3 linked regions of the Collimonas fungivorans genome follow. The main gene of each other region encodes a partner of the protein of the gene in region 3 in a complex. Links are inferred from orthologs where the notes say so. Each region holds a gene or a part of one and is shown on either strand. Other genes may lie near its edges. The genes, in order: dinB, CFter6_RS16275 and dnaN.

Region 1 (3,911 bases), 3.1 Mb from region 3 along the record:
ATGCCCGATGCGGAAATCCCCGTGACATGGGAGAGCATCATAGCCCATGCAAAAAAGAAAGTAGGTCATGGGTTCAACCGCCAGATGCTCTCTCAGAAGGAGTGGAACGGCAGAAAACTCATTGCCGAGGCATTCAGCGAGGCCAAAGAAGTGCAAAGGCAGACGCAGAATAACACTACACTCAAATACAAGACTGCTCCGCGCGCAGTACTTCAAAAACGTATCGGTGACCTAGAGGCGAAGAATCTCGCGCTGCAGGAAGAACTTGAAAAGGTCAGAGCTCAACAGATTGATAGGCTTGACGTCTTCCTGAATACCCCTTGTGACCTGCGCAAGCTGCTTGGAGATTTTTACAAGGCGAAGTCCTGAGCGAAGGGTCGTCATTGGGGAGTTTATATAATCGCTTCTATGTACCACTTTTATGAACACCCCTTGACTGACCATACCGACCCAGCCTTCCCTGCAGCAGATTTGGTGTTTTTTTAAACTGCTCAGGTCGCTGCGAGATGCTGGGCAGCACATCGGATCAGACTGTCCTTTGACGATACAATAGAGTTTGCACCACTGTTCTTTTATACAGTATTATGTGCGAATGATGAAGTTCATAATATTCTATTCTGTCGCCGGAACGTCGACCAATTTACGTCGAATTATTTCTGGCGTCGTTCGTCTATAGCTGCTCCATCGCTCAATGACTCGCCGAATTGCACACCTCGACATGGATGCATTTTATGCATCGGTGGAATTGCTCCGTTATCCCCAGCTAATGGGCTTGCCGGTTGTAATCGGCGGTTCACGTCGGAGACCCGACGATACGATGTTAAAAGCTGCAGGCCAACGGCCTTTGTGCGATATCCCGATCTCAGCATTCCCTCTTTTGAAAGATTACACTGGCCGTGGTGTGATTACTACATCAACATACGCGGCTAGGAAATTCGGCGTTGGGTCTGCGATGGGACTGATGAAGGCCGCAAAGCAATGTCCTCAAGCGATCTTGCTTCCAGTTGATTTTGACGAGTACCGCAAGTATTCGCGAATGTTTAAATCGGAAATAATCGAGATCGCGCCAATCATGGAGGATCGCGGAATCGACGAAGTGTTTTTTGATCTGACGAATGTACCAGGGGCGCAAGACGACGGTGGGCGCATGCTAGCCGAAGCTATACAGGCTTCAATTTTGAAAGTGACCGGGCTTACCTGTTCGATCGGCGTTGCCCCAAACAAATTAATAGCCAAGATGGCAAGTGAGTTTAATAAACCAAATGGTATTTCTATCGTCTATGAGACGGACGTCGAGAGGATGATTTGGCCACTGCCCTGTCGCAAGATAAATGGCATCGGACCCAAAGCCGATGAAAAACTGATGAGTTTCGGAATTCGGACCATTGGCGAATTGGCGATGCGAGAACATAGCTGGCTGTTACAGCACTTTGGCAAAAGCTATGGCACATGGCTGTTCAATGCAGCACGAGGTAAGGACGATCGTCCGGTCCAAACGCACAGCGAACCGGTTTCAATGAGCCGCGAAACCACCTTTGAACGTGACATGCATGCCGTGCGCGATAAAGAAGAATTGGGTGCGATATTTACTCGCCTTTGCGAACAGGTTGCTGCGGATTTGCAGCGTAAAGGTTATGTTGGAAAAACGATCGGGATCAAACTCAGATATGACGATTTTAAGATCGCGACACGTGATCATACCGTTGACAGCTACACGAATGATGAAATAGTCATTCGGCGACTTGCCGGACAATGCTTAAAGCGTGTGCCGCTTGAACGACGATTGCGCCTTATAGGGGTTCGCGTTGGATCGCTAGAAAAGGCTGCAAATGTGGAGTCGGCTTTGAGCGTCCTGCTAAATGGCGCAACGCAACCGCCAACAAGAGTGATAAGCGCGCTGAGCGACAAAGGTGGGAATCTACCGTTGTTTGAAGAGCTTTAAGTGTACTAGCTCAGACTTGACCTGACACACGACGTCCAACGACCGGCAACTTCCGACCCGTTGCGGACTCTGGTGCTTCCCACAACCGGACATTCACTTTCAAGAAGAAGCATTATCTTTTGACTTGAGGTCCGCAAAGTATGCATCGTCTTCAATGCGGGTGCGTTGGATTTGCTCAACAATTGAATACCAGTGCGGCCATGATTCTGGCTCAGGAAATGAAGCTTTATAGTCGTTACGTTCGTCTATACTCAGAGCGAAGTAATGGGCTTCCCATTGGCGCATATATTCTTCGCCAAAACCCATGCGCCATCCAATTGAACGAAAAAGTATGTTTGGAAATTTAAGCCAAGGCGGATTCATTATTTTGAAATATAAAGTTAAAAATCAGACCTACCCATCGAGTTAAAATCGCCCCGGTCTTGGCATGCTCTCGCGCAAAAAAATATATAAATGCGACATAGAAACTGGCCAGCCCCACGATGGAAGGTTGGAGCCGCCGTACTATTCACTTTGTGCGATGAAATTCTTTTTGTACGTTCTCTTGTACGGATTTAGCTATTATGACTGCCATAGGCTCTGAGGATCGTCCATCGTTTCATTCGTAACGAAATAGTTTGTCGGAATCGCCCCGATTTTAGCTGACATGTGTGACCGGCTGCTCTTGGCCGGCAGCAGGCTATTGCAATTCGACCCAAAAATATCATTCGCCTTGCTGCAAACCAGACGCTCAATGCTAAAGCTGGACCACTATAGCTTCTTCGGTCAAGCGGTCATTTCGTACCTCAATCGCCGTAATTGCCGCTTGGGCTGAAATCTTCACATCGCGCTTTCGAGATTTTAGGCCCTGCGCAAGAGCGGGTAGGGCTTTGTATGATCCAATTCTGCCAAGAGTGCTGTGGCAGTAAACCGCGTCATCGGGATCAGACGTATTGGCTAGCACTTCCAACAACTTATCTTCAGCTTCGGAACTCGCGCACCCTTGAAGAGACCGGATTGCAGCATGCCTCACAAGCCATCGACTATCTTGTAGGAGAGAGAATAGCGGTTCGATTTCGAGGCTTTCGGGCTTTGGTATTTCTGCAAGCCCGTCAAGAAGATTTGCGAGCGCATATTTATCTTTTTCCCTAGATGAGTATGCAATTAAGCGTGACGCGCATTCTAGGCTGGCACAGTTCTTTGCGATCTTACCAATGATGAAGTAGGCTGCTGATCGCTGATCTTTCGTTGGCTTTTGCGCAAGATATTCATCGAGTTCATCAACCATGGATTTGTCGTCAAGCCGCTCTGCTTCGCGATACGCATGCCAGGAAATCGAATCGCCCGAATTGATGATTTTCTCGCGGACTGTCATTCGTTCAATTAGGTCGACTAACTCGTGACGCATTGTTCCACCTTAAGGAAGGTTACTGTAAAGGTATTAAATTGGTCGCCTGCTCGTACAGCCGCTTTTGGCCGACAGCGGTCCTGCTATGCACTTGGGGCCGCTACTGGCCGTTACTGACCTACTCCAGGAGTCAGATCTACCATTTCGCCGACCTTCAAAACGGACACCTCTGAAGCTCCCAACAATTGAAAAGCAAATACGGTCAGGTCTGGTGAACCGTCAGGGCGCAATGAGCGAGGTTGTGAAAGACTCATCTTAATACGGGCACCACCAAGACGCGAATCGAGACCTATCGTGAAACTGCCACCGTCCATTTGACGTGCCAATACGTACGGAGCACTACCAGTCGACACATACTCTAATTTAAATCGCATATTTGATTCCATTTTTGAGCGGCCGCTTCTGGCCGTTTTGAGCCAGCCGCAACAGGTCAATTCCGACCCACAGCGGCCAGTTCCACCTGGAGCAGACCTTCAATACCGATTTGAACGGCGTATATGAGACTCCCTAGGTATCCTAGTTTGGCCGACAACGAACCTTAAAGGCTATTAAGAATATTTATTAATGAGCCGATGCAAGGAT
Region 2 (4,015 bases), 3.8 Mb from region 3 along the record:
CCCATCAGCACAAAATACAAACCCTTGAAAGTCAGCGTCTGTTCGATCATCAGCTGGTCGGTAGGCGTCTCCACCACGCACAGCAAACTCGGATCGCGCTCCGGATCGAGGCAGGTTTCGCACACCTCGTTCTCGGTGAAGGTATTGCACAGCGCGCAGTGGCGGATCTGGTCGACCGCCTGCGTCAGCGCCCGCCCCAGCAAGGCCGCACCGTCGCGGTCATGCTGCAGCAAGTGATAAGCCATGCGCTGAGCCGACTTGGGGCCGACACCGGGCAGATGACGCAAGGCTTCGGTCAGCAAGGTGAGACTGGAAGGAATTTTCACGGCTGGCCCTGCATCAGGTTACAAGCGTCATGCGGTCGGTGCTCAATCAATGATACGGTTGATCAGAATGGCAGTTTGAAGCCGGCAGGCATGCCAGCGGTCAGGCCGGACATTTTTTCAGCCGACAGCGCTTCAGCCTTGCGCACTGCATCGTTGAACGCGGCGGCTACCAGGTCTTCCAGCATGTCCTTGTCGTCAGCCAGCAGCGAAGCGTCGATTGCCACCCGCTTGACTGCGTTCTTGCAAGTCATCACGACTTTCACCAGGCCTGCGCCCGACTCGCCTTCGACTTCGATCAAGGCCAGTTGGTCTTGCATCTTCTTCATGTTGTCCTGCATTGCCTGGGCTTGTTTCATCAGCCCTGCCAGTTGGCCCTTCATCATGGTGCTTCTCCTATAAAAACAGATAATCTGACTGGTATTTCAAACGGGCCAAGCCGATGCCGGCCCGCGTTGCTTCCGGCTGCTTCAGCCCAGAGGCTTGATCGATCCCGGCACGATCGATGCGCCGAATTCACGCATCATGCTCTGGATGAAGGGATCGCTCTGCGCGGTCAGTTCCGCCAGGCGCTGGCGCTCTGCCTGCGCCGCCAGCATCTGCGCGTTGGCGGTATGGCGCACCGTACCGAGCTCGGTTTCCACTTTGACCGGACGGCCGAAATGCTCGCTCAGCGCAAGCTCCAACTTATCGACACTGCCAGCCGAGCGCAGTGTATCGAACGGAATCCGCAGATGAAACTGGGTCGCCGGGCCGCTGCTGTCGGACTTGACCAGTTCGCTCTGCTGCGCCAGCTGATGTGCCACGCCGCGCACCGCAAGGGTGGAAGCCAGCAAGGGCCAGTTGCCGTCCCAGTTCAGGTTCGGATCGGGCTGCAGCACCAGCGGCGGCAGCGGCTCCGGCGCAGCTGCCGGCTGCTGCACCACCGGTTCGGCGCGCACAGGCTGGCGGCCATTGCTCACTGCGCCGTTGGCGGCAGCTGGGCGCGACGGAGGGGCTGGCGATGAATACGACTCAGTTTTTTTTTCAGCCGCCGAACTGGAAAATTCGGTGTCCGGCAAATCCATGGGCAGCGGGATCTCTTCTTCCCAAGGCGGCACCGAAGAATTCTGCGGCACTTGCTGCACATAGGCCGGCGCCGCCGGTTTGGCGTCCGCTACGTCCGCTACGGCCGCCGCGGCTGGCTGGCTGACCGGTGCTGCCGGCGCCTGGCTTGACTGCGGCCGTGCCGGTGCGCCGCCCTTGCGGGAAGACGCGGCGCGCGCTGCTTCCAGCGCCGCCCGGGCCGGACTCATGGCGCCGTTGCCGGCGGCTGGCGCAAGAGGTACAACTGGTGCGCTGGTGCTGAGTGTCGGCGGTGCGCTGCTCAGGCGGGCGGCGGTTGGCGCCGCCTGTGCTGGCGGCCTCGTCGATGCAGCAGGCGCGGCTGTGGCTGGCGCAGTGCTTGCCTGCGGCCGCGGACGGCTGACCGGCGGCGGCGCCGCGATGCTGCCGCCGGCTTGCGGCCGGAACGCCAGCATGCGCAGCAGGGTCATCGAAAAACCGGCGTATTCGTCCGGCGCCAGGCCAAGTTCATTGCGGCCGTGTACGGCGATCTGGTAAAACAGCTGTATTTCTTCGGCATCGAACAAGGCCGACAGCCGGATCACTTCTTCGCGTTCCGGCAAATCGTCGGCCAGGGCTGCCGGCACGCTTTGCGCCAGCGCTACCCGATGCAGCAACGTGCCCAGGTCTTGCAGCGCCGCGCTGTACGACAAGCTGCGGCTGGCCATGTCGTCGGCCACCGCCAGCAAGCCGGGGCCGTCTTTCGCCACCAGCGCATCCAGCACGCGGATCAGGTAAGACTGGTCGAGCGCACCGAGCATGCCCTGCACCGCTTCCAGGGTCACCTTGCCGGCGGCATAGGCGATCGCCTGGTCGGTCAGCGACAGCGCATCGCGCATCGAGCCGTGCGCGCCTTGCGCCAGCAAGCGCAGCGCCGGGGTTTCGAATTCGATCTGTTCCTGGCCCAGGATATTGTCCAGGTGACTGATGATATGGCCGGGCGGCATCTGCTTCAAATTGAACTGCAGGCAACGCGACAGCACCGTCACCGGGATTTTTTGCGGGTCGGTGGTGGCCAGGATGAACTTGACATGTTCAGGCGGCTCTTCCAGCGTCTTCAGCATCGAATTGAAAGCGTGGTTGGTGAGCATGTGCACTTCGTCGATCATGTAGACCTTGAAGCGCGCATTGGACGGCGCATACACAGCCTGCTCCAGCAACTGCGCCATTTCGTCGACGCCGCGGTTCGAGGCCGCGTCCATCTCGATATAGTCGACAAAGCGCCCGGCGTCGATCGCCACGCACGCTTCGCACACGCCGCACGGCGTCGCGGTGATGCCGCCGTTGCCGTCGGCGCCGATGCAATTCAGCGATTTCGCCAGGATCCGCGACAAGGTGGTCTTGCCGACGCCGCGCGTGCCGGTAAATAAATAGGCGTGGTGCAGGCGCTGCTGCTCCAAGGCATGCGTCAAGGCCCTTACGACGTGTTCCTGGCCGACCAGCGTATCGAAACTCCTGGGGCGATATTTACGGGCGAGAACTTGGTAGGACATAGGCAGCGGATAGGGGCAGCAAGTTGTGAAAGCAAATTGTGAAATACAGACAGCATTTTACCTGACAGACGAAGCCCGCACAGCTTTTAAACTTGCCGGCATTTCATTGGGGAAGCGCCGACTGAAGCGCCGCTCTAGATAATTGCCTGACAACACCTTCCAGAGAACCCGGGCAAGGGGTAAAGTCAAGGTAAAGCCAAGCAACACAGCCCCATAAAATCAGGAGATCACTCATGCAAGGGCAGACCCACGAAGTCACCAATCAGGTGCCTGAACTGTATGGCAACAACCTGTACCTGGACGACACCATCTTGCAAGCTGGCGTGCAGCGCCTGCACGGACAATGGCGCGCCGAGCAGCTGGCGCGCTACGGCGCCGAGCTCGGCAGCAAGGAAAGCTGGCAGCTGGCTGAACTGGCCAACCGCCACCAGCCCGAACTGAATACTTTCGACCGCCTCGGCAACCGCATCGACGCCGTCGAATTCCACCCGGCCTGGCACGCCCTGCTAGGCATGCTGCGCCGCGAAGGTTTGCATGCCCTGCCCTGGATCAAGCCGCAAAGCGGCAGCCACGTGGCGCGCGCCGCCGGTTATTTCCTGCACGCCCAGCTGGAAGCCGGATCGCTCTGCCCCACCACCATGACTTTCGCCTCGATCCCGGTGCTGCAGCAGGAACCAGCCTTGTTTGCCGCCCTGCAGGCAAAACTGTTGTCATGTGAACATGACAGCCGCGACCTGGCGCTGGAACACAAGAACTCTATCCTGCTCGGCATGGGCATGACGGAAAAACAAGGCGGCTCCGACGTGCGCAGCAATACCACCACGGCCATCCCGCTCGAGGGCGGCGGCGGACGCGGCGCCGGTTACCTGCTGACCGGACATAAATGGTTTTTTTCGGCGCCGATGTGCGACGCCCACATGGTGCTGGCGCGTACCGAGATGGGCTTGAGCTGTTTTTTCGTGCCACGCTGGCGGCCTGACGGCAGCAAGAACCCGGTGCAGATCCAGCGCCTGAAAGACAAGCTCGGCAACCGTTCCAATTCCAGCAGCGAGGTGGAATTCCGGGAAGCCTTCGGCATCATGGTCGGCGACGAAG
Region 3 (3,858 bases):
AACGGGCTTTTTCGACGTTGAGCACTTTACCGCGCAACGGCAGGATGGCCTGGAATTTGCGGTCGCGGCCCTGCTTGGCGGAACCGCCCGCGGAGTCACCCTCGACGATGTAGAGTTCGCACAGCGCCGGGTCTTTTTCCTGGCAATCGGCCAGTTTGGATGAGAGGCCGAGGCCGTCCATCACGCCTTTGCGGCGCGTCAGTTCGCGCGCCTTGCGGGCGGCGTCGCGGGCGCGGGCGGCTTCGACGATCTTGCCGCAGATGATCTTGGCGTCGTTCGGGCGTTCTTGCAGGTAGTCGTTGAGCGTCTTGGCGACGATTTCTTCTACCGGCAGGCGCACTTCGCTGGAGACCAGCTTGTCTTTGGTTTGCGAGCTGAATTTCGGCTCTGGCACTTTCACGGACAGCACGCAGGTGAGGCCTTCGCGCATGTCGTCGCCGCTGGTTTCTACCTTGGCTTTCTTGGCGAAGTCATGTTCTTCGATGTACTTGTTCAAGATGCGGGTCATCGCCGCGCGCAGGCCGGTGAGGTGGGTGCCGCCGTCGCGTTGCGGGATGTTGTTGGTGAAGCAGAGTACTTGTTCGTTGTAGGCGTCGTTCCATTGCATGGAGACGTCGACGCTGACGCCGTCTTTTTCGCCGGTGGCCTGGAAAATCGTCGGGTGCAGGACGGTCTTGGCTTTGTTGATGTATTCGACGAAGCCGCGGGTGCCGCCTTCGAAGGCGAAGTTTTCTTCCTTGCCGGTGCGCTGGTCGGTCAGCTTGATGTGCACGCCGTTGTTGAGGAAGGACAGTTCGCGGATGCGCTTGGCCAGGATTTCGTAGTGGAATTCGACGTGGGTGAAGATTTCTTCGTCGGCCCAGAAGTGGACTTCGGTGCCGCGCTTGTCGGTGTCGCCGATGACCTTGATCGGCGAGACCAGCATACCGTCGATGGTTTCGGTTTCGCGGTTTTGCGGGACGCCGCGCACGAATTCCATGTAATGCACTTTGCCGTCGCGGCGGATGGTCAGCTTGAGCAGCTTGGACAGGCCGTTAACGCAAGACACACCCACACCGTGCAGGCCGCCGGATACCTTGTACGAGTTCTGGTCGAACTTGCCGCCGGCGTGCAGCTCGGTCATGACGATTTCGGCGGCGCTGCGTTTCGGGTCGTGCTTGTCGTCGAACTTGATGCCGGTCGGCACGCCGCGGCCGTTGTCGGTGATCGAGATCGAGTTGTCGGCGTGGATGGTGACGTGGATTTCGGTGCAGTGGCCGGCCAGCGATTCGTCGATGGAGTTGTCCAGCACTTCGAACACCAGGTGATGCAGGCCGGTGCCGTCAGAGGTGTCGCCGATGTACATCCCGGGGCGTTTGCGTACCGCTTCCAGGCCTTCGAGAATTTGGATCGAGGACGCTCCGTATGCATTGGGTTGCGGCTGATTGGTGTTGTCTGGGGCTGATGACATGGCTACCTTCTGAAAAGCTTACTTCGGAACTGCTTATATTGGGGCTGAGTGCTATTTTTACAAGTAAACAGGGCGGAACAGCTCGATGCTTTCCGCCCTGTTTTTATGCAGACTAGATCCGCATCGGCATGACGACGTATTTGAAGTCAGCGTTTTCCGGCACGGTGATCAGTGCCGAGGAATTGGCGTCGCCGAGGGCGATGTTGACGTTGTCGCCCTTGAGGTTGTTGAGGACGTCGAGCAGGTAAGTCACGTTGAAGCCGATGTCGACGCTATCGCCGCCGTAATCGATTTCCAGTTCTTCGATCGCTTCTTCCTGGTCGGCGTTGGTGGAGCTGATCTTGAGGCTGCCTGGGGTGACTACCCAGCGCACGCCCTTGAACTTGTCGCTGGTCATGATGGCGGCGCGTTGCAGTGAGCGCAGCAGCTGGTCGCGGCTGATGGTGAAATCGTTCTTGTAGCCCTTCGGCACCACGCGGGTGTAGTCAGGGAACTTGCCTTCGACCAGCTTGGAGATCAGTTCGATATCGGCGAACGACAGCTTGACCTGATTGTTGGCGATTTCGAGCTGGACCGGTTCGTCGGTTTCTTCCAGCAGGCGCTGCAGTTCGATGATGGTCTTGCGCGGGATGATGACTTCCTGGCGCGCGAACTCTTGTTCGGTGGCGACCTGGCAAAACGCCAGGCGGTGGCCATCGGTGGCGACCGCGATGACGTTCTTGCCGTCGAGGACCAGCAGCAAGCCGTTCAGGTAGTAACGGATATCCTGTTGCGCCATCGAGAAGTGCACCATGTTGAACAGGTGCTTGAGCGTCTTTTGCGGCAGGGTGACGGTGGCGTTGTAATGGTCTGCCTGGGCTACCGTCGGGAATTCTTCGGCGGCCAGGGTTTGCAGCGCAAAACGCGATTTGCCGGACTGCACGGTCATGCGTTTGTTGCTCAGGGTCAGCGAGACTTCGCCGGTGTCTGGCAGGGCGCGCAGGATGTCCAGCAGCTTGCGTGCCGCAACGGTGGTGGCTGCGGTTTCGCCGCCGCTGCCGACGTTGGCGTTGGTGGTGATTTGCACTTCGATGTCGGTCGACAGGAAAGAGACCTTTTCGCCTTCTTTGCGAATGAGGATATTGGCCAGAATCGGCAATGTGTGCCGACGCTCGACAATACCGCTCACGATCTGCAGTGGCCGGAGAAGGGTATCTCGGTTGGTTTTGACCAATTGCATAGCTATATCCTTGTTATTTAAAAATCAAATATTGCTGCTTGCTGAAGTACGGGTTTGAATGCTTGGTAAGCAGTCTGTAAATGTAACTTAAATCGACCCTCTACGGACCCATCCGGCCCGGAAATCTGCGCCGTTTCCCGGCTTTTTTGCGATTGTTAGTTAATAAACCAACAAGCTGCTGCGTTTCACACAATCGACAAAAAAACCACAGTCGCCGCCCAGTTTTCAGCTTGCCCTATACAAACTTATCCACAGGGCCGCAGGCAACGTGCACAATCGCCCGGCATATCGACATCAGCCCTTCAGGGTCTGTTCCAGCACGTGCAATTCGTGGTTGCATTCCGGATTCTTGGTGCGGTCGCCGGCGATCTTGCGGACTGCGTGCAACACCGTGGTGTGGTCGCGGCCGCCGAACAGTTCGCCGATTTCCGGCAGGCTTTTCTGGGTCAGTTCCTTGGCAAGGTACATCGCAATCTGGCGCGGACGGGCGATATTGGCCGGGCGCTTTTTCGAGTACATATCGGCAACTTTGATGTTGAAAAAGTCAGCCACGGTCTTCTGGATGTTCTCGACGGAGATCTGGCGGTTCTGTACCGACAGCAGGTCCTTCAATGCATCTTTGACCACATCGATGCTGATGTCTTTGCCATGAAAACGAGAGTAAGCAAGAATCTTGCGCAGTGCGCCTTCCAGTTCGCGGACGTTGGAACGCAGATGTTTGGCAACAAAAAACGCGACGTCGTCGGAGAAGGTGACGCCTTCGGATGCCGCTTTTTTAAGCAGGATCGCCACCCGCATTTCCAGTTCCGGCGGCTCGATGGCCACCGTAAGGCCCGAGTCGAAACGCGAAATCAGGCGGTCATCCATGCCGGTGATTTCTTTCGGATAGGTGTCGCTGGTGATGATGATTTGTTTCTTTGCTGCAATCAACGCTTCGAAGGCGTAGAAGAATTCTTCCTGGGTGCGGCTCTTGCCGCCGAAGAACTGGATATCGTCGATCAGCAGCAAATCAAGCGAATGGTAATAGCGTTTGAAGTCGTCGAAACCCTTGCGTTGGTAAGCAGTCACTACGTCGCGAACGTACTGTTCTGCGTGGATGTAGCGGATCTTCGAGTTCGGATTGTCGGCCAGCAGCTGGTTGCCGATGGCGTGGATCAGGTGGGTTTTGCCGAGGCCGACACCGCCGTAC

The links.
Region 1: the proteins of dnaN (region 3) and dinB are in contact, whole or in part, in a solved structure (PDB 1OK7), measured with the Escherichia coli proteins. The link is inferred for Collimonas fungivorans from one-to-one orthologs.
Region 2: the proteins of dnaN (region 3) and CFter6_RS16275 are in contact, whole or in part, in a cryo-EM structure (PDB 8GIZ), measured with the Escherichia coli proteins. The link is inferred for Collimonas fungivorans from one-to-one orthologs.

The regions. Positions count from the first base shown.
Region 1 is NZ_CP013232.1:3,105,424-3,109,334, forward strand. The notes cover bases 1-2,816. They hold dinB (DNA polymerase IV), read left to right. Parts: upstream 1-691; coding sequence 692-1,942; downstream 1,943-2,816. Other genes in these bases: CFter6_RS13300 (hypothetical protein), read left to right, coding at 1-369; CFter6_RS25675 (hypothetical protein), read right to left, coding at 2,042-2,248; CFter6_RS13310 (HEAT repeat domain-containing protein), read right to left, coding at 2,679-2,816. Also shown: more of CFter6_RS13310, read right to left, coding at 2,817-3,329. UniProt on the Escherichia coli protein: Poorly processive, error-prone DNA polymerase involved in translesion repair and untargeted mutagenesis. Copies undamaged DNA at stalled replication forks, which arise in vivo from mismatched or misaligned primer ends.
Region 2 is NZ_CP013232.1:3,794,834-3,798,848, forward strand. The notes cover bases 358-3,277. They hold CFter6_RS16275 (DNA polymerase III subunit gamma/tau), read right to left. Parts: upstream 2,921-3,277; coding sequence 794-2,920; downstream 358-793. Other genes in these bases: CFter6_RS16270 (YbaB/EbfC family nucleoid-associated protein), read right to left, coding at 389-709; CFter6_RS16280 (isovaleryl-CoA dehydrogenase), read left to right, coding at 3,154-3,277. Outside these bases: recombination mediator RecR, read right to left, coding at 1-326; more of CFter6_RS16280, read left to right, coding at 3,278-4,015. UniProt on the Escherichia coli protein: Part of the beta sliding clamp loading complex, which hydrolyzes ATP to load the beta clamp onto primed DNA to form the DNA replication pre-initiation complex.
Region 3 is NZ_CP013232.1:537-4,394, reverse strand. Bases 617-3,379 are described here. They hold dnaN (DNA polymerase III subunit beta), read right to left. Parts: upstream 2,670-3,379; coding sequence 1,563-2,669; downstream 617-1,562. Other genes in these bases: dnaA (chromosomal replication initiator protein DnaA), read right to left, coding at 2,964-3,379; gyrB (DNA topoisomerase (ATP-hydrolyzing) subunit B), read right to left, coding at 617-1,450. In the rest of the region: more of gyrB, read right to left, coding at 1-616; more of dnaA, read right to left, coding at 3,380-3,858. UniProt on the Escherichia coli protein: Confers DNA tethering and processivity to DNA polymerases and other proteins. Acts as a clamp, forming a ring around DNA (a reaction catalyzed by the clamp-loading complex) which diffuses in an ATP-independent manner freely and bidirectionally along dsDNA.